DNA from 3 places in the Exiguobacterium sp. s80 genome. Region 2 is predicted to be linked to each of the others. Evidence: predicted binding sites of a transcription regulator. Region 2 holds the regulator's gene; each other region holds the start of a gene.

Evidence for each region. Region 2 encodes Rex, which represses fermentation and respiration genes when NADH is low (regulators of the CRP and FNR family bind a similar motif). Its sites were predicted from a motif close to TTGTGAAATATTTCACAA; they were not measured.
Region 1: the regulator Rex is predicted to act here: its motif matches at 5,778-5,795, upstream of adhE (bifunctional acetaldehyde-CoA/alcohol dehydrogenase).
Region 3: the regulator Rex is predicted to act here: its motif matches at 1,693-1,710, upstream of pflB (formate C-acetyltransferase).

The regions. Positions count from the first base shown of each region.
Region 1 covers NZ_JACSMP010000001.1:553,220-564,288, forward strand. The annotation lists gene KNP94_RS02810 (transporter substrate-binding domain-containing protein) at 1-104, shown strand, start outside; gene KNP94_RS02815 (ATP-binding cassette domain-containing protein) at 195-1,142, shown strand; gene KNP94_RS02820 (ABC transporter permease) at 1,144-1,911, shown strand; gene KNP94_RS02825 (hypothetical protein) at 1,962-2,837, opposite strand; gene uptA (undecaprenyl phosphate transporter UptA) at 2,893-3,486, opposite strand; gene KNP94_RS02835 (Na+/H+ antiporter family protein) at 3,591-4,913, opposite strand; gene KNP94_RS02840 (beta-class carbonic anhydrase) at 5,056-5,607, opposite strand; gene adhE (bifunctional acetaldehyde-CoA/alcohol dehydrogenase) at 5,940-8,534, shown strand; TPP riboswitch at 8,684-8,784, shown strand; gene KNP94_RS02850 (3-oxoacyl-ACP reductase) at 8,923-9,675, shown strand; gene KNP94_RS02855 (LLM class flavin-dependent oxidoreductase) at 9,713-11,050, shown strand.
Region 2 covers NZ_JACSMP010000009.1:112,460-123,528, reverse strand. The annotation lists gene KNP94_RS13940 (hypothetical protein) at 82-231, shown strand; gene KNP94_RS13935 (hypothetical protein) at 297-689, opposite strand; gene KNP94_RS13930 (ABC-F family ATP-binding cassette domain-containing protein) at 689-2,590, opposite strand; gene KNP94_RS13925 (redox-sensing transcriptional repressor Rex) at 2,759-3,418, shown strand; gene KNP94_RS13920 (twin-arginine translocase TatA/TatE family subunit) at 3,418-3,624, shown strand; gene tatC (twin-arginine translocase subunit TatC) at 3,632-4,411, shown strand; tRNA gene KNP94_RS13910 (tRNA-Ala) at 4,519-4,591, shown strand; gene KNP94_RS13905 (hypothetical protein) at 4,763-4,921, shown strand; gene KNP94_RS13900 (hypothetical protein) at 5,023-5,502, shown strand; gene KNP94_RS13895 (hypothetical protein) at 5,507-5,974, shown strand; gene KNP94_RS13890 (hypothetical protein) at 6,001-6,477, shown strand; gene KNP94_RS13885 (hypothetical protein) at 6,492-6,977, shown strand; gene KNP94_RS13880 (FecCD family ABC transporter permease) at 7,074-8,081, opposite strand; gene KNP94_RS13875 (FecCD family ABC transporter permease) at 8,078-9,079, opposite strand; gene KNP94_RS13870 (iron-hydroxamate ABC transporter substrate-binding protein) at 9,150-10,061, opposite strand; gene KNP94_RS13865 (ABC transporter ATP-binding protein) at 10,066-10,857, opposite strand; gene KNP94_RS13860 (NAD(P)/FAD-dependent oxidoreductase) at 11,041-11,069, shown strand, end outside.
Region 3 covers NZ_JACSMP010000005.1:45,444-56,512, reverse strand. The annotation lists gene pflB (formate C-acetyltransferase) at 1-1,598, opposite strand, end outside; gene KNP94_RS10510 (hypothetical protein) at 1,946-2,377, shown strand; gene KNP94_RS10505 (DEAD/DEAH box helicase) at 2,406-3,578, shown strand; gene KNP94_RS10500 (hypothetical protein) at 3,575-4,219, shown strand; gene KNP94_RS10495 (GGDEF domain-containing protein) at 4,277-6,067, opposite strand; gene KNP94_RS10490 (GGDEF domain-containing protein) at 6,080-7,921, opposite strand; gene KNP94_RS10485 (ABC-F family ATP-binding cassette domain-containing protein) at 8,073-9,965, opposite strand; gene KNP94_RS10480 (lysophospholipid acyltransferase family protein) at 9,967-10,665, opposite strand; gene KNP94_RS10475 (hypothetical protein) at 10,743-11,000, opposite strand; gene KNP94_RS10470 (hypothetical protein) at 11,040-11,069, opposite strand, start outside.

The DNA.
Region 1 (11,069 bases), on a different contig from region 2:
TGGATGTCATGAATCTTTGGATGAACTCCTATGAAGGAAAACAACGGATTGCGCAATTAAAAGACAAGTGGTGTGTCGCTTCGGTCGTACACGACGTGGTATAACGAATCAAAACAACGGGCAAATCCATTTGGGGTTTGCCCGTTGTTGTGCAAACAAGGAAAAGGGGGTAAAGGTAATGAAGCAACGTAAAGATGGTCTTAGCGCAGAAAGGACGGATGACCGTGATTGAAGTAGAGCAGTTGACGAAGGAGTACAACGGGAAAAAAGTAGTCGACCAGATATCGTTTCACGTAAAAAAAGGAGAGATTTTTGCTTTTCTTGGACCGAACGGTGCCGGCAAGTCGACGACGGTTCAAATGCTGACGACGTTGATTGCCGTCTCGTCCGGTCACGCGACGATTAATCAATACGATATCGAACGCGATCAAAAAAACGTCCGGCTCCAGATCGGCGTCGCTCTGCAGGAAACAGGTATCGATAATGATTTGACGGGGCAGGAGTTGCTCGTACTGCAAGGTAAATTGTTTGGTTTTTCCGAAGAGAAAGCAGTCGAACGAGCCCATGAATTATTGGAGCTTGTTGGTTTAGCAGCAGATGGCAAACGCCGGTCCGGTACGTATTCCGGCGGGATGAAGCGGCGGCTCGACTTGGCACTGACGCTCGTTCACCAACCGACCGTCCTGTTTCTCGATGAACCGACGACGGGTCTTGATCCGGCAAGCCGGTTACAGATTTGGACGGAAGTCCGGCGCTTGAATGAAGAATACGGGACGACGATTTTCTTGACGACACAATACTTGGAAGAAGCGGATCAGCTGGCGGACCGGATCGCGATCATCAATGACGGTAAGTTGATCGCCGAAGGAACAGCGGCAGAACTGAAAGCGATGAACGGAGCTGAACGAATTGAAGTTGTCCTTGAAGACGAATCCGCCAGTGAAGCGTTTCGAGCGGCATTTTCGGGACGGATTGAAAAAGAGACCGTTCTCCTGCCGTCGGATGGAACAGAGACGCTCAAACAAGTCGTCCGCTATTTGGATGACCATCAGCTGACAGCACGATCGCTTGCCGTCAAACAGCCGTCACTCGATGATGTTTTCATTCAGTTGACCGGTCAAGCGTATAAGGAGGACAAGTGACATGTGGCGGGAAACCTTGATTTTGACAAAACGCAGTTTACTCGTGACGTTACGGAATCCGTTCTCATTCATCCCGAATTTAATCATCAGCGTCTTTTTCCTGCTCGTCTATACGAGCGGATTATCCGGCATCTCGAGTCTGCCCCAGTTCGGCGGCGTTGATTACTTGAACTTCATCTTGCCGGTCTCAATCGTCTCTGGTGCAGTCGGCGGGGCAGGGGGTGCCGGGCAGGCGCTCGTCAAAGATATCGAGAGCGGTTACTTCGCACGTTTGCTGTTGACGCCGGTTTCGCGGACAGCCATCGTCCTTGGACCGATGCTTGCCGGGATGTTACAGTTGTTCGTCCAGACGTTGTTAATCTTCAGCATGGGCTTTTTACTCGGATTATCGATTCCAGCCGGAGCCGCCGGATTTTTCTTGACGATCATCCTTGCGCTCGGCTTCGGACTCGCCTTTGCCGGCTATTCGGTCGGAGTCGCCTTGAAAACACGCAATGCACAGGCGGCGCAAGCCGGAACATTGTTGTTCTTCCCGTTGATTTTCCTATCGACGACATTCGTCCCGAAAGAATTGATTGAGGCGGAATGGTTAAAGATTGCTGCGACGATCAACCCGACGACCTACATCATGGAAGGGATGCGGGCCGTTTTGCTACGTGAGACGATTGACTGGAGTGTCTATACGCAAGGGGTGCTTGTCGCGGCTGTTCTCAGTCTTGCGATGGTTGTATTTGCGGCACTCAACGCGCGGGGAGCACTCAAAAAATAATGAAAAACACCTCGAATTCGAACAAAAAAACTGTTCGAATTCGAGGTGTTTTATACTGTTCTGAAACTTAAATCATTTAATTTTCCTGTATAAAGACGTGTATCTGTCGTCAACACAATTTGATTCTTTCGCATCTTGATGGTTCCGGACAAGCATTCATCCTGCTCCGACATGAAGGACATCTGTCCTTGCTCGACATACTGTTTTCCTTGTTGCTGTAAGACGTGGGTCTGCGTATTATCCGTCGAGACGAGATAGTCCTTATAAATAGCAAAATCTGTGAACGGCCGTTTCGGTGCGTGGAACGCCTGACTCGTTCCTCCTTGCAGTTGAACGATCCGGTAGTCGGAGTAATAAAAGAACCAGACATCATTCGCAGACGAGACGTTCATTGCATAACAGTCATCGATGGGATAGTCGCGATTTTTAAAGACGACTTTCCCCTGGTCGTTAAAAGCGACGAGGCCGAACGACCCAACTGAATTGGTCGCGGCGTCAGCAAAGACGCCTTCATCGAAATAACTGACCCAAATGTGGTCACGCTCATCGACTTGGACATTTTGAATTCCGTCATCTAGACAATAACTGTCAATCAGATGACCGACTTGATCGTAAATAAAAGCATTCGGTAACCATGATCCGTCGACATCGTCATCACAACGCGAGGCGACGAGCAGGATCCGTCCGTCGGAAAACGATTCGACATAACTGAATTCAACGTCTTCCTGGGCGATGATGATCGTATTGCGCCACTGGTCATGAATCCGATGGACATGCAAGAAAGGACGGTGCCGTTTTTCATCGTAGATTTGTTCGACGAGTAGAATATGACCGGCAATCGTCAGTCCCGTCGCGATATGCGTTCCACGGATATGTGAGGCAGTGACACGATCCAGATGCATGGTTACGGTTTTTGATGTCTCCAATAGAAATCACTCCTTTTAAAAAAAGCCTGTCGCAGTAGGACAGGCTGTAAACGGATTACGTCGTACGTTGGCGTTTCTTGAGGGCGACGTACAAGACGATCATGACGACCGCTGCGATTAAGATGCCGTTCGTATAGGGAGCGGCGACGTCTTTAATCGAGCGCCAGTTCGTTCCGAGTGTCTCACCGAGATAGAGAAATAAAATCGACCACGGGATGATCGCGAGAATCGTGTAGATTGAGAACTTTGTTTGATCCATTTTGGCGAGACCTGCCGGAATGGAGATCGCATGGCGGACGACGGGGATGAATCGTGCCCCGAAAATGACACCTTGTCCGTATTTGACGAACCAACGTTCCGCGAGATCAAGATGGTGTTCCGTGATCAATACATATTTTCCGTACTTCAAGATGAGGGGACGACCGCCGTAGCGGGCGAACCAGTACAAAAACAATTGCGAGAACAATCCACCGATGACGGCGGCGACGATAGCGAGTGGCCAGCCGATCGTCCCTTGAGAAATCATGAACCCACCATAGGATAAGACGATCTCACTCGGGATGATTTCAATCATCAAGCCAAGCGCGATTCCGACATAACCTAAGTCGGCTAAATATAGTAAGACGGTATTGACGACGCTAGATAACACGTTCCACACTCCTTTAATTGCACTTCATCCCTTCATTTTAGAGAAGTCCACGCAAAATGGAAAGAAAAAAATCACCCCGTCGTTAAAACGAGATGATTTCTTCATTAAAGAATGACAGCAGCAATCGTACCGAAAATCAGTAATGGTAAGTTGTAGTGTAAAAATGTCGGAATGACCGTTTCACGCATGTGATCGTGTTGTCCGTCAGCATTCAATCCGCTCGTCGGTCCGAGTGTCGAATCACTTGCCGGACTACCGGCGTCACCGAGTGCACCGGCTGTACCGATGATGGCAATCGTCGCCTCGAGACTGAATCCGTACTGGATGCAAAGCGGGACGAAAATGGCGGCGATGACCGGAATCGTCGAGAAACTTGAACCGATTCCGACCGTGACGAGAAGTCCGATCGATAACATGACGAAGGCAGCGACGAGCTGCGAATCCCCCATTAACGATTTTGAGTTTTCAACGAGTGGTTCGATATCACCTGTCTCACGTAAAACGTTTGAGAAGCCATTCGCTGAAATCATGACGAATCCGATGAACGACATCATCCGCATACCGCGTGTGATGACATCGTCTGCTTCGCTGAAGCGGACGAGTCGTAACACGAGGAAGAGCAGGAGGCCGGTCGTCGCTGCGATGATCATCGATTCCGTCGTCAACTGGACGACGAGCGTCGCGATGACGACAATTGAACTCAGTAATAATTTGGATTTCGTGACGACGGGAATCTCGTAATCGTCAGGTGCGATGTTCCGCATCTCATATTCACGCGGTTTCCGGTAATTGTATAAACCGAGTAACAATCCGAACAACATCCCGAGCGCCGGAATCGCCATCGCTTTGATGACTGATGCGCCAGCGGTGTCCATCCCGTTTTCTTGTAAGTTCGGTAACAGAATCTGATTGAGATAGATATCACCGAAACCGATTGGTAAAAACATATACGGTGTGACGAGACCAAACGTCATGATGATGGCCATCCGGCGCCGGTCAATTTTCAAATCATTAAACAGACCGAGTAACGGCGGGATGATGATCGGAATGAAGGCGATGTGAATCGGCAAGACGTTTTGTGAACTGATTGCGAGTAATAAAATCGCGAACATGATGAACCCTTTTAACTTCTTGACCGACGTCGCATCGGCACTTCCTTTTGAGCGAGCAATCAAGCTATGTGCGAGGGCGTCCGGCAAACCTGTTTTCGACAGGGCGACGGCGAACGCACCAAGCAAGGCATAACTGAGGGCAATTTCTGCGCCGGCTCCAAGACCGCCTGAGAAACTTTCGATCGTTTTCGTTAAACCAAGACCGCCGAGTAAACCACCGGCGAGAGCGCTAATGACCATCGCGAGGACGATGTGGACACGGAAGATGGCTAAGACAAATAAAAGGATAACGGCTAAAACAACAGCATTGAACATAACTATAAAACCACGCTTTCTTTTGGTATCACTGTACTATACTAAAGTATCATACAGACCGTTCTTTTTGCTGTCAAGAAAAAAACATAAAAAGGCACGACCGGTGTCGGTCGTACCTTCTTTCTACTATATAAGGACAAGTTTAGCAATCGACGCGGTCGAGTTTCCCTGTCCCGGGGTCGATGACGAGTCCATGGACGTTCGTGCCCGGTGGTAACAATGGATGGTTTTTAATCAGACCGACGGAATGGCCGACGTTTTCTTCGACTGACGTGAATCCGCGTAACCATTGCTTCAAGTCAACGCCGGAGGCTTCGAGTGTCTGCAAGACTTGCGGATTGATGCCACGTCCTTCCATCTCGGCAATCATGTTTGCCGGATCGATCGTACTCATGCCGCAGTCGTGGTGACCGATGACGATGACTTCTTCTGCACCGAGTGCGTACAAGGCGACGAGGATCGAGCGCATGACGGAACCGAATGGGTGTGACAGAACGGCCCCGGCATTTTTAATGATCTTCGCATCGCCGTTTTTTAGACCGAGCGCGTGCGGGAGGAGTTCCGTCAAGCGGGCATCCATACACGTTAAGATCACGACCTTTTTATCGGGGAATTTATCCGAGATGAATTGTTCGTATTGTTTTTCTTCGACGAATTGTTCGTTGAACGCAAGCATTTGGTTGACGATTGTCATGAAACTTCCTCCTTCAAAACAAATAAATATGTATCTTTTAATAGATTACACGATGTTTCGTCCGTCAGACAAGCAAAGAAAACAGGTCCTGTGAGAAAAGTCACAGGCGAGGGATTCAAAAAGGATGCCTTGTCCGACAACACCTTTTGAGAATGAGAACGTTTTCAATGATGTGAAATAGTTCACAGGATGGTCATGCACAAATCATCAAAAAGGCGGTATGATTGATTTGTGAAGGAAAGCACAAACTATTGAATATCAGCTTGGCATTCCTAACATCTAGTAAGGAAATGCAGACTCAGATTCGTTCCAAAATAGGGAGGAAACCAAACATGGCTGTCAAAGAAAAAATCAAACTAGACGTATCACCTGTCGAACAAACGATCAATAAAATCGTCGCAAAAGGTCAAACCGCATTACAAGAATTATTAACATTTGATCAAGAGAAAATCGATACGATCGTCCGTGACATGGCGCTTGCCGGTCTCGAACGTCACGTTGAACTGGCACGACTCGCCGTAGAAGAAACAGGACGTGGTGTCTTTGAAGATAAAATGATTAAAAATATGTTTGCGACAGAATATATCTATAACAGTCTCCGTGAAGAAAAAACGGTCGGCATCTTAGAAGAAGATGTTCAAAACGGACTAACATATATCGCAGAACCGGTCGGTGTCGTCTGTGGCGTCACACCTGTGACGAATCCGACATCAACGACGATGTTCAAAGCGTTGATCGCGATTAAAACACGAAACCCGATCATCTTCGCCTTCCACCCGTCAGCGCAAAACTGCTCACTCGAAGCAGCGAAAACATTACGTGACGCGGCTGTCAAAGCGGGCGCACCGCGTGACTGTATCCAGTGGGTCGAACAACCGTCACTCGAAGCAACAAAAGTCTTGATGAACCACACGGATATCGCGATGGTCCTTGCGACCGGCGGAGCCGGCATGGTCAAATCAGCCTATTCAACAGGAAAACCGGCACTCGGTGTCGGACCGGGGAATGTCCCGTGTTACATCGAAAAAACAGCGAAAATCAAACGTGCCGTCAGTGACCTTGTCCTCTCCAAAACGTTTGATAACGGCATGATTTGTGCATCGGAGCAAGCAGTCATCATCGATCAGGAAATCTACGCGGAAGTTCGGGCGGAGATGGAAGCACTCGGTTGCTACTTCTGTACAGCAGATGAGAAAAAACGTCTCGAAGCGCTCGTCATCAAAACCGATACATGTGCCGTCAATGCCGACATCGTCGGGAAACCAGCAACCTGGATCGCAGCAAAAGCCGGCATCGACGTCCCGAGCAACACCGTCATGCTCGTCGCAGAACTTGAAAAAGTCGGCTCAGAAGAACCACTCTCACACGAAAAACTAAGCCCTGTCCTTGGTGCGTATAGCGTCCAGTCAACGGAAGATGCGTTCCATGTCGCCGAACGGATGCTTGAAATCGGTGGCCTCGGTCATACGGCAGTCATCCACACGACGAATGACGACTTGATGACGGCATTCGGAATGCGGATGAAAGCCTGCCGGATTCTCGTCAACAGCCCGTCAGCACACGGTGGGATTGGTGATCTGTATAACGAATTGACACCATCACTGACACTCGGTTGCGGCTCTTACGGGAAAAACTCCGTCTCTGAAAACGTAACGGCGAAACATCTACTCAATGTCAAGAAGGTGGCGAGACGACGCGTGAACATGCAGTGGTTCAAAGTACCGGAAAAGATTTTCTTTGAAAAAAATTCAGTTCAATACTTGAAATCGATTCAAGATGTCTCACGTGCGTTGATCGTCACCGATCAAGCGATGGTCGAGTTCGGCTACGCGGATAAAGTCATCCGCAACTTACCGGCAGGCGTCAGCTACCGGATCTTCGACCAAGTCGAACCGGATCCATCGGTTGCAACGGTTCAGACAGGAGCGCAAGCGATGCGCGACTTCAAACCGGACTTGATCATCGCCCTCGGTGGCGGATCAGCGATGGATGCAGCGAAAGGCATGTGGCTCTTCTACGAGCAACCGAACGAAACGTTCTCGAACTTACGTCAAAAGTTCCTCGATATCCGGAAACGGGCCTATAAATTCCCGGCGCTCGGTAACAAAGCGAAGTTCGTCGCGATTCCGACGACGTCCGGAACAGGATCTGAAGTCACACCGTTTACCGTCATCACGGACAAAGAGAAAAACGTCAAGTATCCGATTGCTGACTATGCATTAACACCAGATGTCGCAATCATCGATCCGGAATTCGTCATGACGGTCCCGGCATCAATCACGGCGGACACCGGAATGGACGTCTTGACACATGCGACAGAAGCCTTCGTCTCCGTCCTCGCGAACGACTATACGGACGGACTGGCGCTAAAAGCGATCAAGATGATCTTCGACTACTTGCCACGCGCTTATGCGAATGGTGACGATGCCGAAGCACGCGAAAAAGTTCACAATGCGTCAACGATGGCCGGAATGGCGTTTGCCAATGCCTTCCTCGGGATTAACCATTCGATCGCGCACAAAATCGGTGGGGAGTTCCACACGCCACACGGTCGCACGAATGCGATTCTGATGCCACACGTCATCCGCTACAATGCAGCGAAACCGACGAAACTCGCTTCGTTCCCGAAATATGAATCATTCATCGCTGATGAACGGTACGCAGAAATCGCGCGTTATCTCGGACTACCGGCAGCGACGACGGAACAAGGTGTCGAGTCACTAATCCAAGCGATCACAGAACTCGGACAACAGTTGAACATCAAAATGTCATTCAAAGCCCAAGGCATCAAAAAAGCCGACTTTGAAGCAAAACTCGACAAGATGGCCGTCGATGCATTCGAAGATCAATGTACGACAGCGAATCCAAAAATGCCGCTCGTGACGGAACTTCGGAACATCATGGAGCTTGCGTACGAAGGCGTATAACAGAGAAAAAAATCATGGCAATTCAAAAGAGCCTTGCTTCCGGTCGACGGAGGCAAGGCTTTCGTTCGTAATCAGAAGAGACACCGATAAAACTGTCTTGTCATTATTGACAGATATTTCTAAGACCGCTAAAGTGAAGGTAACTTGAATAGAATCACTAGGGGTGTTGCTAAACTGAGATGAGTAGATACTCAAACCCTTTGAACCTGAACTAGTTCGTACTAGCGTAGGGAAGTGTAGACTCTAATAAACCAGCGAAGACCAGTCTGTCGGTTTTTTGTTATGTGATTATTTAGACGTGCGCAACTTTCCTTTTGGAGAGTTGCGCTTTTTTTTGTTTACGACTTCGCTATTTAAGTTGCAAAAGACGATGAAGGAGTGGAAGACAGTGAACAGAACAGTGTTAGTGACGGGAAGCAGTCGGGGACTTGGCGCGACAATTGCAAGAGTATTGGTGAACAACGGGTTTAAAGTTGTGATTAATTATTATAAGAGCGAGGATGCGGCAGAGGAACTCGTAAATGAGCTCGGTGCAGAACATGCCATTGCCCTGTATGCGGATGTCACGAAGCGACAAGACGTCGAGACATTGATGCAGTCAGCGACAGCTCATTACGGACAAATCGATGTCGTAATCAATAATGCATTAGTCGATTTTAAGTTCGATCCGCGCGCTCAAAAATCATTCATCGATTTGGAATGGGAAGATTATCAAAAACAGTTGGATGGCACGTTGAAAGCAGCGTTCCACGTCGTGCAAAGTGTTCTGCCGCAATTCATTGAACGAAATAACGGCACCATCATCAGCATCGGCACGAATCTGTATCAAAACCCGGTAGTTCCCTATCACGAATATACGACGGCAAAAGCAGGGTTGATCGGCTTTACGCGTAATCTTGCATCAGAGCTAGGACAGTACGGCATAAACGTGAATGTCGTCTCCGGCGGCTTGTTGAAAGTGACGGATGCCAGTGCTGTGACGACCGCTGAAGTATTCGATTTAATTGCCCAATCAACTCCGTTAAAAAGAGTGACGACGCCGGAAGAGGTGGCGCAATTGGTCGCCTTTTTAGCGTCAGAAGCAGCCTCTGGCATTACCGGTCAAAATCTAACCGTAGATGGCGGATTGACGATGAACTGATGTCAGCGCTCAGGAGAAAGGAGTCAGGGACCTAAAGATGACGAAAACGAAGCAGTTAAACATCGGTGTTTTATTGTACGGCTGTGGCCATCATCAAGCGGCATGGTTAATGCCGGATTCTGCGATTGAAGAAATCGGGGAGAGCGGTTATTATCAGCGATTGGCTCAACTAGCGGAAGCGGGCTGCCTGGATGCTGTATTTTTTGCTGACAATCAATCTTTTCCTGCTGCAAACGCAACTGAACTACCGGCCTTTTGGCTCGATCCTGTAATCAATTTAACCGCTATTTCTCAAGTAACCCGCCATATCGGGTTAGTTTCAACGATATCGAGTACGTTTTCAAATCCGTATACAGCGGCGAGACAACTGTTAAGCCTTGATCACGTGACGAACGGGCGTGTCGGCTGGAACCTGGTGACGTCGATGACGGACTGGGAAGCGTTAAACCATAGTATGGATAGGCTCCCTGCAAGGGACGAACGGTATCAAAAGGCGGATGAATTTGCGTCTGTAATGGAAAAATTATTTTTATCCTGGGATCGAGCTGATTTCCTTTCGAGCCGGACGGACAACCGGTTAATTGATCCTGAAAAGATTCAACCGATCCATCATAGCGGGACCTACTTCAACGTAAAAGGTCCTTCGTCTACACCGCGTAGTCCTCAAGGGAAGCCGGTGGCAATGCAGGCGGGTGCATCTGCCCAAGGGATTGCACTTGCATCAAAGCACGCGGATGCCGTCTATTCGGTGTCGTGGAATGTAAAGCAAGCGAAAGCATTCCGGGAAAGTCTACAGACACAAATCAAAGAAAGTGAGTCACCGGAGCGGCAGATTAAAATCTTTCCAGGATTGGTTACATACGTCGGTCGAACCCGGAAAGAGGCGCTGGCGAAGAAAGCCGAACTGGATGAAAAATTACCGGTCGCGAATGCCTTGAAGCAACTGAGTTTCTTTTTGCAACAGGACTGTTCTGATTGGGATCTTGACAAAGCGGTGCCGTCCTTACCGCCTGTCGATGCGTTTTCAGGACCGGTCGGACGCTATAAAACGATTCTTGAAATCATCGATGATACAAAGCCTACACTAAGAGAACTGTTAGGTTATCTGGCAGCTGGTGGGGGACACCTGACACTGATAGGTACACCGGAAGAAATCGTCGATCAAATGGAGCTTTGGTTTGAAATGGGTATCGCAGACGGATTCAATCTGATGCCGCCGTCACTCCCGTCAAGCTTAGAGGATTTTGTAGACCTGATCGTTCCTGAACTGCAAAAAAGAGGATTGTTTAGAAAAGCCTATCAAGGGACTACGCTTCGGGAACATTTTGGTTTAGCTCAGGTGGGGCAGTCGGACGTGAAAAAAATCGTAAAGTAAGCGTTCCTGCCAATCGGAG
Region 2 (11,069 bases):
GCAAAAAGGCACGTCCCGAACGCGGGACGTGCCTTCAGCGTATAGCCAAACTCTTATAAATCACGAAAATTTTACATGAGGATGCTGTCAGTTCACGCTTCCCTGTCTCGCCTCGTCTTCAAAGCGGCAATCTTCCGCGCCGCTACAGCAGAGCTGCAGGGTCGCGACCGATTGCTTTTCGCTTTAAAAGCGATTCGAGACGGATTGCGCTCTAAACCGTCTGCAATCTAAAAAGCGTCACGTTTCGTTGACTCCTACGGGAAAAAGTGCGTTTTTATGTCGGACAACTGAAGAAGTTACTCTGCATGGTGACGTTTTTCGTACTGGAAACCATCGAGTAAAAAAAAGAGAATCGCCAGTGCCCAAATGCCGAGACAGCTGATCAAAAAGGCGACGAGCGGTGAAACGGCTCCGTAATAGCTGATGATTAACGGGTCATTCAGTTCAACGAACATCTGGGTCGTCAGCAACGTACAGATTAATCCGGATAAGAGGCTGATGAAGAGACCACTCCACGTCTTAATCACGAGGCCGATCATGCACGAGATGAGGATGAACAACAGGACGACGGCATTAAAGGCATCCGGCCGGATGAAGGCCGACACGTAGTCGGCATACATCGGAACGAAATAGAGCACCCCGGACAATAACCCTTGAACGAGGTTGATGACATAACTTTTCGAGCGCATTAGTGGAAACTCTCCCATCGTTCCATCAGTTCGAGGAGGTCCGTATCAATCTGATCCCGTTCTGCCGATAGCGCCGTCGCCTTCGGAATATCGTTGAAGACTTCCGGTTCGCAAAGCAGTTGTTCGATTTCAGTTGATCGAGTTTCCAGCCGTTCGATGTCTTGTTCGAGTTGTTCGAGCTGTTGTTTCTTTTTTCGTTCTTCTTTTTGCGCATCTTTGTCGATGCTTTTCGAAGCAGCGACTTTGATTGCTTTTTCTTCCTCTGCTTCGAGGCGGGCGATTTCTTCTTTCTCGGCCTTCTTCTCCATATAGTAAGAGTAGTCGCCGAGATAATCCGTCACACCGTCCGGATTCATCTCGATGACGCGTGTCGCAACCCGGTCGATGAAGTAACGGTCGTGGGAGACGAACAGGAGCGTGCCTTCATAGTCGACAAGTGCGTTCTCAAGCACCATCTTCGAATCAAGATCGAGGTGATTGGTCGGCTCATCGAGAATGAGGACGTTCGTTTTGCGTAATTTTAACTTCGCGAGGGCGAGGCGTCCGCGCTCGCCGCCGGATAATTCATGAACGAGCTTGAAGACATCATCACCACTGAACAGGAATTGACCGAGGACGGACCGGACTTGTTGTTCCCGCATCAACGGCCACTCGTTCCAAATTTCATCGATGACCCGGTTGCGGTCGTTGAGCTCGGCCTGCTCCTGATCGTAGTAGCCGACGGAAACGCCGGTCCCGAAACGATGTTCACCGAATAACGGTTTAATCCGGTTGACAAGAACTTTCAGTAACGTCGATTTTCCGATTCCGTTCGGACCAACGAGCGCGAGGGATTCGCCGCGTTGTAAGCGGAACGTGATGCCTTTTGAGACGGCTTCTTCATAGCCGACCGCGAGTTGCGTGACTTGTAACACATCGTTCCCACTTTGTTTTTCAATCGGGAACGACAGGACGGTGCTGCGTTCATCCCCATCCGGACGATCAATCCGGTCGACTTTTTCAAGACGTTTGCGGACGCTTTGTGCGCGTTTCGTCGTCGTCGCCCGTGCGATGTTACGCTGGATGAAGTCTTGCATCTTCGCGATGTCTTCCTGTTGCTGTTCGAACTGCTTCATCTCTTGTTCATACAGTGCTGCCTTTTGTTCCAAGTACTTCGTGTAGTTGCCGGTAAACTTCCGGCAGACGTTCCGTGACAGTTCATAGACGACGTTGACGACCTGGTCGAGGAAGTAACGGTCATGGGAGACGATCAAGACCGCTCCACGGTAACCAGCCAGGTAACTTTCGAGCCAAGAGAGTGTATCGATGTCGAGGTGGTTCGTCGGCTCGTCAAGAATCAACAGCTCAGGTGCCTGGAGCAACATCTTCGCCAGTGCGAGTCGCGTCCGTTGTCCACCGGATAGCGTCTGGATCCGGCGTGAATAATCGTCCGGATAAAAACGCATCCCGTGCAGGACGGAGCGGATGTTGGCTTCGAACTGGTAACCGCCGGCGTCCGAGAAGTCATGTTGGGCCTGATCGTATGTTTTCAACAGACGGTCGTAAGCAACAGCATCATTCAAGATATGGTCCATTCCCATCTCAATCTCCATCCGACGGAGCGAACGTTCCTGCTCTTGCAGATGCTCGAACACGGTCAACATTTCATTCCAAATCGTTTCATTCGACTCAAGACCACTGTCCTGGGCGAGGTAACCGATTTTCACTTCCTTACTCTTCATGATCTCACCAGAGTCATGACTGAGCTCTCCGGCGATGATTTTTAAAAGTGTTGATTTTCCGGCACCATTTCGTCCGACGAGCGCAATCCGGTCCCGCTCCTGCACTTCGAGTTTAATATTGTCTAAAATCGGCTCAACACCGAATGATTTTGATAGTTGGTTCACTTGTAAGAGAATCATAAAAACATCCATCCTTCCACCCTTTAGTCTATCATGAAAAAAACGCAGGAGTCCCGTGGAATATATTATTTGTTAGTCTATGTGAAGTGGTTTACAATCAAAGAGAATAGAATTCTTTGCATTGATTTGGGTGCCACGTCAGAACGTGGCCGAAGGGGGAACTGCAGTATGAATGGGCCAGACACAAAAATACCACAAGCGACGGCGAAACGACTGCCGTTATATTATCGTTTCATTCAGAGTCTTTATAACTCAGGCAAGCTGCGCGTCTCTTCAGCAGAGCTCAGTGAAGCGGTCAAAGTCGATTCAGCGACGATCCGCCGCGATTTTTCCTACTTTGGGGCGTTAGGGAAAAAAGGATACGGTTACAACGTACAACATCTATTGACGTTTTTCCGAAAGACACTGAATCAGGATGAAGTCACGAATGTGGCACTTGTCGGGGTCGGACATCTCGGAACGGCGTTTGCAAATTATAACTTTTTAAAGAATAATAGTACTCGGATAGTCGTTGCGTTTGATGCGGACGAAAACAAGGTCGGAACAACGACGCAAGACGTTCCTATCTATCATGTCTCTGACATGAAAGAGCAAATCGAAGCGAACAAGGTTGATGTCGCCATCTTGACGGTCCCATCCCAGTTCGCACAGTCAGTAGCGGATGAGTTAGTTGAGTATGGTGTGACCGGAATCCTGAACTTTACACCGGCGCGGTTGAACGTACCGGCCCATGTTCGGGTCCATCACATCGATTTGTCGATCGAGTTGCAGTCACTAGTTTATTTCATGAAGCATTATTCGCAATCAGCTGAAGGAGTGAAATCATAATGGAAAACCTTATTCCATCAACCATCGCGTTCATCGGACCAGGGAGCATCGCTTTAATCGGTGCCGTCGCGTTGATCATCTTCGGACCGAAAAAATTACCGGAGCTCGGTCGTGCTGCCGGTCAGACGTTAAAAGAGTTCAAGAGTGCGACACACGGCATCATGGACGATGATAAAGACAACAAGGATGAATCGAAAGAGAAGTGATTAAATTATGGCGATTGATCAAGAACAGAGTGTGACATCGCATCTAGACGAGTTGCGCAAGCGGATCGTCTGGTCACTCATCATCGTCGTCGTCTTGTTCGCCGCGGCCTTTCCGCTCGTCCGACCGCTCGTGCGTTTTCTGCAGTCGGACCTGAAAGAGCTCGGCATCGGATTGAATGCCTTTAATGTGGCCGATCCCCTGATGTTGTACTTGAATTTAGCGTTCATCATCGCGGTCGTCCTGGCTTCACCATTTTGGATGTACCAGCTATGGGCGTTCATCCGACCCGGTTTATTCGAACAGGAACAAAAAGCGACCTTGACGTATATTCCGGTCACGTTTTTCTTATTTTTGTCCGGAATCGCGTTCTCTTATTTTTGGTTACTTCCGTTTCTACTCAAAGTATCGACGGAACTTGGGCAAGAGCTCGGCATCGAGCAAGTCATCGGGGTCGAAAACTATTTCAGTTTCTTAATCCGGCTGACGATTCCGTTCGGTGTCTTGTTCCAACTGCCGGTCGTGACGATGTTCTTGACCCGTCTTGGACTCGTGACGCCATTGTTCATGCGGAAAAATCGGAAATATGCGTACTTTGCGCTGTTTGTCATCGCGGCTTTAATCTCTCCACCGGATGTGACGTCACATCTGATGATTTCGGTACCGTTGTTCGTCCTCTATGAAATCAGCATCATGATTTCAGCCCGGACGTACAAAAAAGTACTGATTCTTGAGCAACAGGCGGAGCTTAAGAGACAAGCGGATTTGATGCGTGAGTTGAATAAGTAACAGTCTCCTCTCGGTCGTTTCGGCGACGGAGAGATTTTTGTTTGGAAGCGCTCTTTTTATATTGAAAAAGTGAATCGATATGGTTTATACTGATTACAAGAATATGAGGGGGCTTAGCTCAGCTGGGAGAGCGTTTGGCTGGCAGCCAAAAGGTCGTCGGTTCGAGCCCGATAGTCTCCATATGTACATCACTTGGCATTTGCCGAGTGGTGTTTTTTGTTATAGTGGTGGCGGCAAAACAGAAGCTTACAGCCTGGATGATGTTGATGAACCGATTGAAGTCGTTTTCTGTGTTTATCCTTTTGAGGGAATGGGAAATTTCTTAATAGGTAATCAAGAGGGGGAAGCATTATGAATCCATTTACGACGTTAATTGCCTTCATCGTCGGCTGTCTTGTTCTGTATCTCGGAATCCGTGATAAGAACGGTTGGTTGATTGGTGTCGCGCTGATTCCGTTAGCAATTGTTGCGTATAGCGTCATCTATCTCATCATTCAAGTTTCAGCCTAGAAACTCCTTTTTTAAGGAAGTTTCTTTTTTTTTGAAACATAACTGGTAAACTGTAAGTATATGACAGTATAGACAGTTGAAACGAGGGAGGGCATTTCAGGATGGAACAAACGCTCCGCGAGGAACGATTACAGGCGTTGACGGTTGCTTATATCGAAAAAAATCAATTGCAGAATAAAAGTTGGGTCATCGCTGCCTTGATGGCGACAGCAGGAACGTTTACGGAAATCTTCAGCACGACCATGTACTTGAGTCTGTTACCGCTTGTCTTTCTCGTGTTTGATCTCCCGTTTCGACTCGAAAAACGAAAAATCCTGGCGCGCTATCTCTCAAGCGACCAAGTGACGAACCAATCGTTGCTGTGGCTCGGGATTCAATTCGTCTTGTACGGTTCGCTGTACACCGTGATACTTGAGACGAAAGAGATGTCGATCTGGAAAATTGCCCTTTGGATGCTGATCATCCTCGCACCGGTCTATTACGTTACGGACTGGTTGTTTAAAAAGATTGCCCGGTCAGGCGATCCCGACTTCGTCAGTGATAAAGAAATTCATGCGAATGTTAAAGAAGTGGAGGAGTGACAGGGTGAGTACATTGATTGAAAAACATACACGGCTCCAGCTGTTGGCAGCGCCGATTAAGAAAGTCCAGATGGGGGTGTTAATTCCCTTACTTTTGATTGGAGTCCTGTTTTGGTTCATCCCGAGCTTGCGACAAACGGGTTTATTTACAACGTTCGCACTCTCTTTACTGGCGTTAGGTGCTGCAGTGAGAGAAGTCATTCGCCTACAGGTTTTAAAGCAACGCCTCGCGAAGGACGTCTATAAAAAGACGGTCTTGAAAGTGGCACGTGTGTCGATGATCGGTTCGTTCATCCCGATCCTTCCACTTTATGTGGGGACTGTTTTTCCACAATACGCCGGTATTTCTTTTACGGTCTTTCTTATGTCGATCATCGTCGCCTATTTGATTGTGTCCCGATTGAACAAAAAAGCGAAACAACTGGATCCGGCATTCGTCACGATGCGTGAGATTGAGAGTTACCGTAAGTAAGCGAAACACACAAGAGGAGTGAACGGATGAGAAACACTTTAAGCACGTATCAAAAATGGACAAAAATCAGCCGGCAAATCCGGACGTATGTAATTGCGGGCGTATTTTTTGCGGTGCTGTTCTTCTCCGGAAGCGGGCACCTGACGGATTCAGCAGTTGGATTTTTGATTCTTACGCCGTTACTCGCCTATAATGGCATGCAGCGAGTGATCCAATCCGTTCTGTTAGTTCGGTCGAAGGTACAGGCGCGACCAGTCAGTCTAATGTTTGGTGGGATCACTTTACTCGAAGCGGTCTTTATTGCGGGTGCCGCAGTTGTCGCCCCGCACCTTGGACAGTGGGGCTATCTGTTTCCGCTAATGTTGTGGATTTCAGGGATGCTGCAATTTCAAAAGTGGACGGACCGGACGGTAGCGAAGCTCGATAAAAAGGATTTGCTTGAGACACCGAACCGAAAAGGAATCGAACACCGTCATCCGACGGGCGAAGGAATCGGGATGTAACGAGGAGGCAGACGATGGAGAGCATGCAACGCGAGCGGAAAATGGATTATATCCGATTTTCAAAACAGGCACGTTACATTCAAACGGTCTTGTTTGGACTGGTATTGTTTGTATTTCTCTTTTTAGCAGACGATTGGCATCTGACAGAATCATCGTTTCAGTATTTTTTGTTAGTCCCTTTGTTGTCCTATCAATGGATCGTCCGATTCCTGAAGTACCGCTATTTCAAGAAGCGATTTGACGGGCTTGAGGCCTGGGATCATCTCGGACTACCGTATATATTGATCAGTATCATCGAAGTACTGGTCGTCGTCCTGGGGCAAATCATCACGCCCTACGTAGCGCGTCCCGAATACATCGGACCGTTCCTTGTCTTTTTCCTAACGGTGCTGTCATTGGACCGAATTGTCGATAAACGGATTAAACGACTCGATCCGACACACTTATCAGAACAGGAATTGATCCGGGCGGAACGGGAAGAAAAACGAATCAAATATTGACTGGTCATCTTAGAGCAACAAAAAAACGCAAGAAGGCGGCGGATTCCGGATTCGCCTACTTCTTGCGTTTTTAGTTGTGACCGCATCATGTAGAGGTTATTTTTTTGACAGCAAATAAATGAAGTAAGGAGCACCGATGATCGCAACGACGATTCCTGCCGGGATGCCTTGCGGGTCAGCGATGTTCCGACCAATCGTATCGGCGAGGACGAGTAACCATCCGCCAATCAAAACGGCGATCGGTAAGAACAGTTGATGCCTTGGACCGACGAGGGCGCGCGCGATATGGGGCGCCATCAAACCGATGAAGGCGATCCCGCCTGTTACAGAAACGGCGGATGCAGCGAGTGCGACAGCGGCGAGTAACAGTTGGATGCGCTCCTTTTCAATCGCGACGCCGACGCCGATCGCAACCGGTTCATTCAGCGCCAGCAGATTGAGTTTGTTTGCCTTATAAAACGTAAACGGTACGAGAATAAGCAGCCAAGGCAATAACGCGTAGACGAATGTCCAGTCCGTTCCCCAGATGTTCCCGGCGAGCCATTTGGCGATGAAGTCGACCTTCTCACGGCGCGCGGATGAAATCAGGACGACCATGATGCCGGATAACGCCATCGAGAATCCGACCCCGGTCAAAATCAGACGAATCGGTTGCAGGCCACGGACACGGTCATACGATAAGGCATAAATGGCAATCGCTGTGATCAATGCCCCGATGAAGGCAGCAACCGGTAACCCATAGATGAACGCACCGACATCGACCGGGAAGTAAAGGAAGAAGGCGGCGATGGCGACACCAGCACCTGTATTGATACCGATGATGCCGGGATCTGCGAGTTCGTTGCGGGTGATGCCCTGAAGAATCGCACCGGATAAGGCGAGTGCCATGCCGGCGAGTACCGTGATTAAAATCCGCGGCAGGCGGAGTGAGAACAAAACAAACTCTTCTTTGAACGATCCTTGACCGAACAGTGTCGGCAGAAGCCGGTCGTACGAGAGGGAGGCGGGCCCAAGCCCGATACTGATGATGATCGTTCCGAACAATAACAGACTAAAGACGATAAAGATCAACCGCTGACGGCGGCGGAGCGATGTTTCAATCATGAGAACGCACGACCTCCTTTGCGGACGATGAGTAAGAAGAACGGCAGCCCGAGCATCGAGACGATCGCAACGACCGGTGTTTCGTATGGAGCATACAGTGTCCGGCCAATCGTGTCCGCGAGTAACATGAACGTTGCACCGAAGACGGCGGTCATCGGGAGGATGAAGCGGTAATCGGTGCCGACGATTGCGCGGACGATGTGCGGAATCATCAAGCCGATGAATGCCATGTTACCGACTAAAGCAACGGCGGCCCCGGCGAGCAGGATGACGACGACGTAGAGTACACCTTTAATCCGGGTGATGTTTTGCCCGAGCCCGAGTGCGACTTCTTCTGATAAGCTTAAAATCGTTAATTGACGTGAGAAGATCATCGCAATCGCGATGCCGATCAGGATGACGGGGGTGATGATTTGCAGTTGCCCCCAGGTCGTTCCAATCAGCCCGCCGGATGTCCATTGCGAGACGTCTTGAGCGATTTTGAAGTAAATGCCGATCCCTTCTGCGATTGCGTATAAAAAAGCAGAAATCGCGGCCCCGGCGAGGACGATTCGAAGTGGTGAAAACCCGCCACGTTTTGAGGCACCGATCCCGAAGACAAGTAGGGCACCGGCTGCTGCTCCAAGGAAACACGCGAGCATGATGCCGTAGTAATTGATACCGGGAATGAAGACGAGCGCAAGAGCAAGGGCCGCGTTCGCGCCTGCCGTCAGCCCAAGCAGTCCGGGATCGGCAAGGGGATTACGTGTCATCGCCTGCATGATCGCACCGGAGACACCGAGTGCAGCCCCGACCAGCACCGCAGCGACTTCGCGTGGTAACCGGATTTCCTGAATGATTTTTGCTTTATCGTTCAAGGGACCGAACGTCAAAGCGTTCCAGACCTCACGTATCGTCGTGTCGGCGGCACCGAACGTCATCGAGATCCAGAACATGACGACGAACAGGAGTAAACCGAACATGATTTTCAGTCCGAACGGGAATCGACCGGATGACATAGTTATCGTCTCACTTTCATTAGATAGTCAAAAAGGAGGGACCGAAAAATCGGTTCCCTCCTTATTTTTGTTACGCGCCAAGGAAACTTTTCTTGAAGAACTCGAGCTGACGTTCGAGCGTCAATGGATCATTGAAGTAAAATTCTTTCGAATCGACTTCGAAGACGTGGTTGTTTTTAACAGCAGGAATATTTTTGTATGTGTCTGTTTCTGTGAACGAGTTATCTGCTTCTGCCGTCTTACTGAAGATGAGGTAATCCCCTGCATATTCAGGTAAGACTTCCGGTGATAGCGCGTAATAGCCGTCTTTTAAAGCCATTTCCGTAACTTTTTCCGGCATCTTCAATTTCATTTCCTGGTAGAGGATTTCTGTACCGCGTCCCCAGTTGTCGCCGAAGACGTAAAGCTGTTTATCGAAGCTTTCGATGACAGAGACCGTCGCATCGTCACCGATTTTGGCTTTAATCTCTGTTCCGGCGTCCGCTGCGCGTGTTTGGAAGTCTTTGACCCAATCGCGTGCTTCTTGTTCTTTATTGAGCAATTTACCGATTTCGATATGTTGTGTCAAATAGTCGACTTTGCCGTACGTGTACGTGACGGTTGGAGCGATTTCTTTAAATTTATCGATGTTTTTCGTTGTATTGTAGCCGATGATGAGATCGGGTTCGAGTTCGATGACTTTTTCGACGTTTTCTTCTGATACTTCCTGGACGTCTTTCAAATCAAACTTCGGATTCGATTTTGACCACGAATCGACACCGACGAGAGGGACGTCGAGTGCCATGACGTTTCCGGCGAAACCGGCAAGGACGACGACGCGTTTCGGATCAGCCGGGACTTCGACGTCACCTTCTTCCGATTTATAGGTGATCGTTTCTTTTTTCGTATCGGAAGACGTATCTTCTGTTTTATCTGTATTGCCGCAGGCGGCGATGACGAGCGCTAAGAGTAATAAAATCGGTAAGAGTACTAGTTTCTTCATGTGGTTAATCTCCCTTGATTAAGTTGTAGGTGACACACATCGGCTTATTCGTCCGTGGATCACGACCGATTTCGGCATCGATATGGAATACTTCTTTTAAGACGTCATGCGAAATGACTTCCTCGCACGTTCCGGCTTTGACGACTTCGCCTTCTTTCATCGCGATGATGTAGTCGGCGAAACGGGCGGCCTGATTTAAATCATGTAACACCATGACGATCGTCCGGCCTTCCGTCCGGTTGAGATGCTCGAGCAGCTCGAGGACTTCGAGCTGGTGGGCGAGATCAAGGTAAGTCGTCGGCTCATCGAGGAAGATGATATCCGTCTCCTGCGCCAGCGCCATCGCAATCCAGACGCGTTGCCGTTGACCACCGGACAAGGCGTCGACCGGACGGTGTTTGAATGCCGTCGTATCCGTTGCCTCTAACGCCCAGTCAATGATCTCGTAATCATGTTTCGTTAAACGACCAAATCCTTTTTGATAAGGAAAACGACCGTATGAGACGAGCTCTGCGACCGTTAGACCGCTTGCACTTTCCGGTGTCTGAGGCAGGATCGCCATTTTCCGGGCAAGCAGCTTTGTACTTTCCTTCGCAATATCGAGACCGTCAAGCAGGGCACGACCAGACTGATGGGGGATGATTCGGGTCATCGCTTTCAATAAGGTCGATTTACCGCAACCATTCGCACCGATGATTGTCGTGATTTGCCGATCCGGAATCTGAACCGTCAAGTCTTTGACGATGGTACGATCTCCGTATCCGATACTGATTTCTTCTGTTGCTAGACGTACCATACGCAGAGGCTCCTTCTCGTTTAAAGCTGTTTTCATTGATAATGATTATCACTATCGTCTTTCTAACCATACCAGTCTCATAAAAACGCTGTCAACATTTTTTCTTGTCTTCAAGAGATGTTCACGTTATCATTGGGAATGAGAATGATAATCAGTCGTAGTCGAGAGCGAGGAGTGAGTGAGATGGAACAGCAGGAATTGTTTGATGTAAC
Region 3 (11,069 bases), on a different contig from region 2:
TAACGAATCGCTGACAGACTATCGGCGACAACGGATAATCCGGCAATCCCACAAGCCATCGTCCGTAAAATTTCAGGATCGTGGAGTGCCATTTCAATGCGCTCATAACTATATTTATCATGCATGAAGTGAATGACATTCAGTGTATTGACATAGAGCTCAGCTAACCAATCCAATTGTTTATCATAGGCGGCCATGACGGTTTCATAATCGAGCACGTCATCTAAAATCAAGTCGGAAGAAGGGGCGACTTGAATTTTGAGTTTTTCGTCGACGCCACCGTTCAACGTGTAGAGTAAGGCTTTTGCTAAGTTCGCCCGGGCGCCGAAGAATTGCATTTGTTTACCGATTTTCATTGCTGAGACACAACAAGCAATCCCGTAATCATCACCATAAATCGGAAGCATCAAGTCATCATTTTCATATTGGATCGAACTAGACAGGATGGACATCTTCGCACAAAAATCTTTGAAGCCCCGTGGAAGTTTTGGTGACCATAAAACGGTTAAGTTCGGTTCAGGTGCCGGACCGAGGTTGACGAGTGTCTGCAAGAAGCGGAACGAACTTTTTGTGACGTTCGAGCGACCATCTTCACTCATACCGCCGATTGATTCCGTTACCCACGTTGGGTCACCGGAAAAGAGTTCGTTGTAATCGGGTGTCCGAAGAAACTTGACGATGCGAAGTTTCATTACGAAGTGGTCGACAAGTTCTTGTGCACTCTCTTCTGTCAACCGACCCGTTTGCAAGTCACGTTCGATATAAATATCAAGGAAGGTCGAAACGCGACCGAGCGACATCGCTGCTCCGTTTTGTTCTTTGATTGCTGCGAGATAAGCAAGATAGACCCACTGGAATGCTTCTTGGGCCGTTTCAGCTGGTCGTGATAAGTCACATGTGTAACGTTTACCGAGTTCTGTCAGTTCATGAAGGGCGCGGAGTTGTTCGTTCATCTCCTCGCGATCACGAATCATCGCTTCTGATAAAAATCCACCGTGTGCTTTCAAATCCGCTTTTCTTGCAGCAATGAGGTGAGCTGTTCCATAAAGGGCGACGCGACGGTAATCACCGATGATCCGTCCGCGACCGTACGCATCAGGAAGTCCAGTGATGATACCGGCTTTACGGGCAGCACGCATTTCGGGCGTATACGCATCGAAAACCCCTTGATTATGCGTTTTACGGTACTCGCTAAAAATCTGTGTAACAGTGTCATCTGATTTAAAACCATACGCTTCTAAGGCATCATTGACCATTCGGATACCACCGTTCGGATGAATCGAACGTTTGAATGGTTCATCGGTCTGTAGACCAACGATTTTTTCGAGTTCAGGATTGAGGTAACCTGGACCGTGCGAAAGAATTGAAGATGGAGTCGCAGCATCAACGGCATAGACACCACCACGAATTCGTTCTTCTTCTGTTAACTGCATGATTTGTTGCCATAACGTGTTGGTTGCATCGGTCGGACCGGCGAGGAACTGATCGTCTCCTGTGTATTCTGAGCGATTGCGCCGGATGAAATCAGCGACATCAATCTTTTCCATCCATTCTCCACCTTCGAATCGTTGCCATGCTTGTGTTTTTTCAAGTAACATCATCAACACTCCTTCATTAGTAAGGTCAGCGGTTCTTAATACATCTCTTATGTGAATAGTGTAACAAACAATTCGGGATAGAGGTTTTACGTATATGTGAATCTTTTAACAAATGTAAAAGTGTTGCTATGACTTACTTCACAGTAAATTGTATCAGTCAGTGTCCCGTGTTCGAAAAACAGAAAAAGACTGCTGTGAAAGGATTTTTCTGTAGCTGTATCATTAATTTGTAGTGGAATGGATAGAGACAGAAGCTAGTGTGATAAAAGTCACGCGGCGCTACCTTGTATTTTTAGGACGTATCGTTGACAATGAAAAAGGGAATATAGAACGTGGAGGTGGAGTGAATGGAGTTTTCGCCATTAAAAGAGCAAGCAGACTATCGAACAGGGGACTGGGTTTCCCTAAAAGTATCAACTGAAGGAACAGAACGGATCGGGATGATCACCGAGTTTGAAGACGACGGGTTTTGGCTCCGGTTTGAAGATGATTTTGATTTCGAGGACTTTATCGGTTACGACCAGAAGTACCTCGCACGATTAGTTCGACGCCCAATCGATGTCAGAGCAACTTATCCTGTACTTGCTGGTTTTGAAACACTTGCTGTTGAGCTGCAAGATCGAATGGCGCAAGGTTTCGAAGTGTTAAGTGCAGATCAACAAAATGAGACAGAAATCGTTTTTCATATTCGGTTAATCGATTCTGGAAATGAATATACGCAGACGTTACGCGGTATTAAAACTGAAACCGATGATCGTTTCGAATATGTAACAGAATGATAGACAAGAGAGTAGGAGAAGATACGTTATGAATTTTACTAAACCTTTTATTAATGAAGCGTGGGAACGAGCACGCTTTGAACAAATGATGCCCGTTCAAGAACAAGCCATTCCTCTAATCCGTGAGGGGAAAGATGTCTTAGTCGAAGCGCCGACAGGAACTGGGAAAACGCTCGCTTATGTCATTCCAGCCCTCGAGCGCATCGATCCGAATGAACCACACGTTCAAGTCGCGATTACGGCACCGACACGAGAACTGGTCATGCAAATTCATCAAGTCATCCAATTATTTGCCCAAGGAAGCGGGATTAAGTCAGGTGCGTTCATCGGTGGCGTTGAATTAAAACGTCAATATGAGCGTCTCAAGAAAAAACCACAAATTATTGTTGGGACACCAGGACGCTTAGTTGAGTTGATTGATTCAAAAAAGTTGAAGATGCATAAAGTAAAATTGATTGTTTTAGATGAGGCTGATCAAATCTACGAAAGTGGAATGAGTGCATCAGCGACGCGCATCGCGAACAGTGCGCTTCGTGACCGCCAGTTAGCACTCGTTTCAGCAACATTGCCTGAACGGACAGCAGCATGGGGACGGACACTTTCGAATGATCCAGAAGTCATCCGAGTTGAACGGACGGAGACGACGCAAGTCAAGTTCGGTTACATCGAAACATCCCGTCGTCTGAAACCGGAAATGTTGCGTCGTTTGTCTAATATGCAACAGGTCAAAGTGTTGACGTTCATAAACAACCGTTCTTTCCTCGGTCCGTTAAACGGTGAATTAAGCAAGTTTTCGCTGAAATACCGGATTTTAGATGCCGAAAAAGGGAAAAGAGAACGGATGGAGACGTTACGTTCATATAAGCGGGGAGAGTTTCCGTTACTCGTCACGACAGGGCTTGCTGCACGCGGTCTGGACATTGATGCCGTCACGCATGTCGTGCATTATGATTTACCGGAATCCCTTGATGATTTTGTCCACCGCTCAGGTCGAACAGGGCGTGGGAACGCGTCCGGTATGGTCCTTGCGCTCGTCACGGATCATGATCTGAAACACCTGAAAGCATTAGCGAAACAAATGGGTGTGGAAATTGAACCGATGGAGATTTATGGCGGGGAAGTGATTCCAAAACGTGAAGTCACGGAACCGGAAGCGCTTAAAAGTCCGGCGAAACCACACCGGAAAGGACCAACACGATGAAAAGTGAGCGAAAGATTATCCCGTTTCCGACGACTGTATCCGAAGCAGAGATGAACACAGCGCTCAAAACTTTATATCAAGAAGCAGCCACTGCTCGAAGCACCGATTGGGTCGCATTTATCGAAGAAATCGCGACGGAAGGACGTTGGTATTTAAAAGATGCTGAGTTATTCCGAGACTTGTTCGTCGATTGGGCCATTTTTTATGAGACCGATGAACAAGGGAAAACACCGCATGGTCGTTTTTTAGAACAAGTCAAAGAAGACATGTCTCAAAGTCTGTATCGTGCCTTAAGAGGACTGGCCGATCCTGTTCCGTCGCTTTTCCTTGTAAAAGAAGACGGCGTCTTCGACATCATGTCGGAACAAACGTATCAGACCGATTTGACAGAGATTGACGTTGCGGTTGGCGATCTGTTAGTCGGCAAACTTCTCTACATTTCAGGCAAATGGCGATTCGCAATCGCCTATATGAAGGTTGCACGGGCACTTGTACCTGAAGTGCGTGTTCTTTTAGCTGATTTTGTCGATGAAGTCGGTGACGACGCACTATTGCGTCAGTATCCTGAATTTTGTGCGGAGTTGATTGACTTATTACTCGATATCGAAGAGGGAAACATTGCACCACGACCTGAAGCATAACAGCAAAAAACAAACGTCCATTCAATCCTAAGCTAGGGTGAATGGACGTTTGTTCGTTTAAAAATCTTGATGGTACAGCGCAATATCGTTTTTTTTACGGTTTTTGATGCGATACATGGCGAGATCAGCATGTTTCAGCCAACTTTCTAAATCATCGTTTTCGAAAAATGGAGCGACTCCGATGCTGGCCGAGACATGTAACGTTTGCCCTTTATAAACATAAGGGCGACGCAATAATTGTAAGAAATGTTTACAGCGACGTCGGAGTGAAAGTTCATCTTTCGCTGAAGTTAGCAAGGCGAACTCATCACCACCCAGCCGGTAAACTGACTCTTCGCGTTCGAGGTCTAGACTTATTCTACGAGCAACTTCGATTAAGACATAATCACCAGCTTCGTGCCCATACGTATCGTTGACTAATTTAAAACCGTCTAAATCAAGTAACGCCAGATAGTTTACGGACTGGTCAATCGATAAGAATGTCCGTTCGAGCGAACGACGGTTACCGATACCAGTTAAAACATCATGAAACGCGTGGTATTCAATCCGTTGCTGCCGCTCCTTTTGTTCTGTTACGTCGTGTAAGGCTAAGAAATGACCGGCCGATTTTGAAGCGATGTGGATGGGGATTTTTGTTAATTCATATTGGCGGTTAGATTCATCGAGATAACGATTGGAATCAAGCTGTAAGGAAGACTGAAGATGTAAGACTGAGTGAGTGGGTACTTCGATTGACAAGGCAGAAAGCTTAAACGTTGCTTGAGCCGCAAGATTGGCATACGTCGCTGTTTCGTTTTGATCAAAACGGATGATTGGATCAGGATGACTTGAAAACAGTGGCAGGACTTGTTGCTCACTTTCTTTGATTTGCCGGATCCGGTGTTCGATGCGTTCGGCTAACTGTTCGTTTCGCTCGTTTAACTTTTGCACGAGCAACGTATGTTGCCGAGCGATGATGATTTGTCGAATGATTAGTAACAATAAGATGATGAACACATCAAATTTTTTACCTTCGAGTTCGATGACATAATGTAAAAATAGTGGAATTGCGAGCAAAGGCAGCCAAGTTCTCTGAACGACAGGAGACGCTTGTTTACCTTCAGTGATGTGATCAAGGTGCCATAAGATTGCTGCACTTTGAACAAGACGAATCAATACAGGAGAAAAGACTAAATATTGTTCCGTGAAATCTGGAAAGTATACAGCAGATACTTCATACATGCCACGAATGAACAGTGAAAAGAATAATAGAGATAACGTCGTTCGGGAAACCCAGTGTGTTTCTTGAACAAAAAAGAAGTAGAAGAGAACAAACAATCCGAGTGAAGTGTTGAGGACGACGATCATATCGTACGGGAACGTACTAGCTGTCGGGTCGGCCAGTTCGCTTAATGTATGAAAAGCAGCAAGTCCTAAAAAAACGACGATGATTAGAGCATCCACGAATGCAAGCAGATGTTGTGAAAAACTCTTTTGTGAAGCAATCCGGTAAAAAAGTCCGATTAAAAATATATAGTGCGAAATGGAGAAACAAATTAAGCTATAACTGTTCGGAAAAGACAGCGTATTACTGAATAAGTTAATGGTTTCAAAAATCGAAGCAGCTAGCGAGAAGATAAGTGAAATGAAGGCGATGATCCAAAATTTTCGTCTTGGCACGACGAGTGACCGTTCTTTTTTATAGGCGATGAGGATGAAAAGTCCGATTAAAAGAAATGACAAGTACTCTAGAATTTGTTCGACAAGGTGGTTCATGAATGAGCCTTGCGTGTATGAATAGAGAATTAAAATCAAAGAAATGATTAGTAGTGAAGGGAACCATCTGATGAAGTAGGGGGATCGTTGCATATGCGTTTCCTCCTAGTTGCGTTTTAGTTGAGCGGCGAACTGAAAATTATTTTTGTTCGTATTTTTAATGTGATACATGGCTTCGTCTGCACGGATCAAAAGGACATTCGAACTTTTTCCATCACTCGGATAAAGCGAAATACCGATGGACGGTGTGACAGACATCGTTTGATCTTTAATATAAAACGGCTCATTGAGTGATGCGAGCAACTTACTCGCAAATGCAGTCGTCTCATCTTCGTCTCGAACGGTGAATAAAATGAATTCGTCTCCTCCTAAACGGGCGACAAGCTCCTCTCCTTGAATTAGTTGTTGTAGCCGGCCTGCGGTTTCTTGAAGTAATAAATCTCCAGCATCATGCCCGTACGTATCATTGATAGCTTTAAAACCATCTAAATCAACAAACAATAACGATCCATGTCGTATGGTAGGGAGGAGAGTCTGCAATTGTTCTTCAAAAAAGCGCCGATTCGGTAAACGGGTCAAAGCGTCATGATTTCCTAATTTCTCCAACCATTGTTCTTGGCGAACATCTTCTGTGACGTCGGATAAAATGATAAAGACACGTTCTTGATCGGCTATACAAATCGACGTCATCGTGTAGATGAGGTCCTCTTCGTCATGGGGGATATAAAACGTTTTTGATAAGGAAGGGACCCCTTTATTGGCATGTAGCGCCTCCATTACTTGTTTGAAAAGACGGACCTGTTCGTCTTTCAATGACTTCTCCATCCATCCTTCTCGAATGGCTGCAGGATTTCCGGATAGAATGTGACTCGCTTGATTTACTTCAAGTACCATTTGCGGATAGGAGAGGAACAGTGCCTTGAATTCTTGTTCGCGTAACCGAAGTAACTCCGTTTTCTGTGAAACGATGGTTTCCAAATTTTCTTGTAGCGAAGTCGTTTCTCGTAAAAGGCGTACATTTTCGCGATAAGAAAAAAGCTGCCGCGTTAAGAAAAGTAAAAAAGTGGTCGCGATTGTGATGAAGTAGAAGCGTGTCGTGACAGGTGAAAACGTGACATAGGTAATTAACAGTAATAGTAAGATGTATGAAAAAGAAGGACGAAGAATTTGTTCAATCCGAAGTAACAATAATTGTTGTTTAGCGATGATCGGTAAATGCCAAGTTACTAGGAAACTAATGAAAAAATAGCTACTCAGCGGATAGAGCGGTAATAAAAGCATTGCGTAAAAAGTAAAATCGTTCAATAAAAAGCTGTAAAATAAAAAGTTGATCATACCTAATAAAAACGTTCCACCCATTAAAAAACTAAAAGCGAACAACGAGACCGGTTTTTTTAAACCGGAAGCATAGAGTAAAAAAAAGAAAAGAGTCAGGAGAATGGTCAAGAATGAATAGATATCCCAGCTGAGCTGCTCCGCGAACGTTCTTGTGTATTCGGGGATGTATTTAAAAATTGTCAAGTATCCAGCAATCATCGCGACAGTAAAAAGTGTCAATGAATCAAGAATTAAAAGCTTTTGTGAACGGAAATGTTCAATATCCAAAAGACGGAATAAAAAAATGGTAATCGTCAAGAGATGGATTGTATAGGGAAAGTCGAGTAGGACGTTCAAATTGACAGACGTGAGCGAAAAGTAACCACTGACAACTCCACCTAAGTCTCCGATGAAATAAGCACTTACAGCAATGAGGATCCATTTAAGTTCTGGTGAAGGTGTTTTTCTATAAAATAAAATGGCGGCACTCGTAATCAATAAAGACCCGACAAAGCTTGAAAAGACGGCTGTGGGTAAGACGAATGAGTTTGGAATTAAAAGAAGGATGGTATACGAGATAATCAAATAAATGACGATTCCTCCTGTCATTCGTTTGAACGCTTTTGACATGAGAAAACCTCCTGTCTAATGAAAGTAACAGTTTAACTATATAATTCATTACCCTCAATTTGGAAAAAACGTACTTGGAACAGAAGAAAAAAGACCGCATTTTTCCGGAAAGGAAAATATACGGTCAAATAGACAATAAATCAAAAACAAATTATTTTTTATAAGATTCGTACGCCTCTATCTTCTCGGACAAGTAAGACCAATAGTCCATCAGTTGATCGAGTTGGGATTTTCCTTGCTCAATCTTTTGATAGAGTTCATTAACTTGCCCGATATCGCTACCTGCCGAAGCGAGCTGTTGTTCGAGTTGCTCAAGCGCAGCTTCCGCGTTTTCAATCTGTGTCTCAATCGTTGTCCAATCTTGTTGTTCCTGATAAGACAATTTTTTCGGGATGTCGGTTGGAGCAGCTACCACTTCTTTTACCTCAGTCACGATAGCTGCTTCAGGTGTCTCATCCTCACGCTGTTCCAGGTAATCCGTATACTGCCCATAATAAGAGACAATCGTACTATTCTCGAACGCAAGTAACCGATTGACGACACGGTCGAGGAAATAACGATCATGACTGACTGTGATAACCGTCCCGGGGAAGGACTCGAGATAATCTTCAAGAACCGACAGCGTTTCTGTATCTAAATCATTCGTCGGCTCATCGAGGAACAAGACGTTTGGTTCATCCATTAAGATCGTCAACAACTTGAGTCGACGCTTTTCGCCACCGGATAATTTACCAATCGGCTTATACTGTGCTTCCGGTTTGAATAAGAACTGCTCAAGCATCTGACTGGCTGTGATTTCTTGACCATCAAGTGTCGTGATCACCTGGGCGATCCGTTCGACTTCATCGATGACACGACGTTCCGGGTGCGTGAACTCGGCGAACTGTCCATAAAACCCAACTTTGACCGTTTCCCCGTGCACGACTTCCCCTTGAGTCGGTTCAAGTTGTTTCGCTAAAATCGACAACAGTGTCGATTTCCCGCTCCCGTTCCGACCGACGATGCCATAACGTTCTTTTCGACCGAATAACCAGCTAAATGATTCGAACAGTGTTCGTTCACCAAATGTATGACCAAGTTCCGTTGCTTCGATGACTTTTTTACCGAGTCGTGTCGAACCGACTTGTACTTCAAGTGTTGCTTCTTCTTCTTCATAAGAGAGTTCTTGGAGTGCATCGACACGCTGAATCCGTGCCTTTTGTTTTGTCGTCCGTGCCTTTGCACCACGACGTAGCCAAGCGAGTTCACGGCGTAAAATGTTTTGGCGCTTCTCTTCCATTGAAGCAGTCCGTTCGCGGCGCTCAGCCCGCTTTTCAAGGAATGACTCATAGTTTCCGACATAAAAATGGGCCGTCCCGTTCGCGATTTCCATCATGTGATTCGTGACACGATTCAAGAAATAACGGTCGTGGGTAATCAACAGAATCGCTCCACGGTATTCCTTGATCTGTGATTCGAGCCAAGTAATCGTTTCTGCATCGAGTTCATTCGTTGGCTCATCGAGTAGTAATAGATCGGCTTCGTCGAGCAAAGCTTCTGCCAAGCCGACACGCTTCCGTTGGCCGCCCGATAACGAACCGATTTTTGCTTCTAAATCTGTAATGCCAAGTCGCGTTAAAATCATTTTAAGGCGAGACTCCGTATCCCAGGCATTTGCGGCATCAATTTCCGTTTGGGCATCGATGAATCGTTTGAGTAACGTTTCATTTGTCGGATCTTGTTCAAGCGCTAAACGAGCCGTTTCATAATGGCGTAAAGCATTGATTGTCGGTGTGTTTCCGGAGAGGAGCACTTCCATCACTGTTTGATCTTCCGGATAATCTGTCGATTGTGAAAGTAAACGTATCCGGTAATCGTTCGGATGATGCAGTTCACCGAAATCAGCTGTCTCTTTTCCTGCTAAAATATGGAGCAGTGTCGATTTTCCTGTCCCGTTGACACCGATAATTCCAATCCGGTCTCCGGGTGTGACGGAAAATGTCACGTCTTCAAAAACGATTTTATCAGCAAATTCTTTTTTTAATTGATCTACTTTAAGTAGCATGTCAGACTCCTTCTACAATATGCTTGATTTGTTGTTCAACAGTAGCGACGAGTTCTTTTTGGGTCATTGTAGCAGGGTCGATGGATGGAAGGATTGTCACATCGACAGTTGCCGGTCGAATCCGACCAGTCTCTTCCATGACACGATAGCTTCCTGAAATGGCAATCGGAACGACGCGTGCACCACTAGATGTTGCTAGGGTGAAGCTACCTGCTTTGAACTCAGCAATCGGTCCGCCTTTCGAGCGAGTACCTTCCGGGAAGATGATCATCGATTGCCCATCTTTGATTGTCTCGACACCGGCACGAATCGCCTTTAAAGACTGTCGGCGATCTTTTCGGTCAATCATGACACATCCCATTAAATTCATCCAGACATTGACGATTGGAATCTTATTGACTTCGATTTTCGAAATAAAGGCTTTGGGTTTTGCGATATGTCCGAGCAAAATCGGAATGTCAAAATTCCCTTGGTGGTTGGCGATGAAGACGACAGGTTGATCAGACGGAATATGTTCTTCCCCTGTCAGACGGACTTTCACTCCAGCTAAGCGAAGGAGCGAATTCGCCCAAACGTGTGCTACTTTTTGTGTATACGCGTAGCGAGCGGCGTGTGTTCGACGTTTTGCGCCAGGCAAAAATGGTAATGTAAGAGGTAATACTAGCCCAAAATGAATGAACCAGATGATCGTGCGTAACATGATGGCATCAAACTCCTTTTTTACTGTGTATTATTATTGTACAAAAAAAGACCAGGTATCGCACCCGGTCTTCTTCTTTATTCCCAGTAACGAGGTTCAGATTCCTCTTCACTCTCGCCGAGTTCGAATGTCAGGCGTCTCGTCGTCGGATCGATGGAAAACGAGGCATTCGTATTATCGATTTGTTTGATTTCCATCGTCTCTTCATCGAGGATGAGTGTCAAACGTACCTTATCTTCATGATCGACGAGTAAAACACCATCTTCTTTTAGCCATAAGTCGATGACAGGTGAGTAACGAAGTGTCCAGCCGTTGGATAGTGGTATTTCATTCATAATGAATCGGTTCCTCCTAAAAACATGAAGTCAAACTCTTTATTTATCATGCTGTTCTGTCGTTGATAA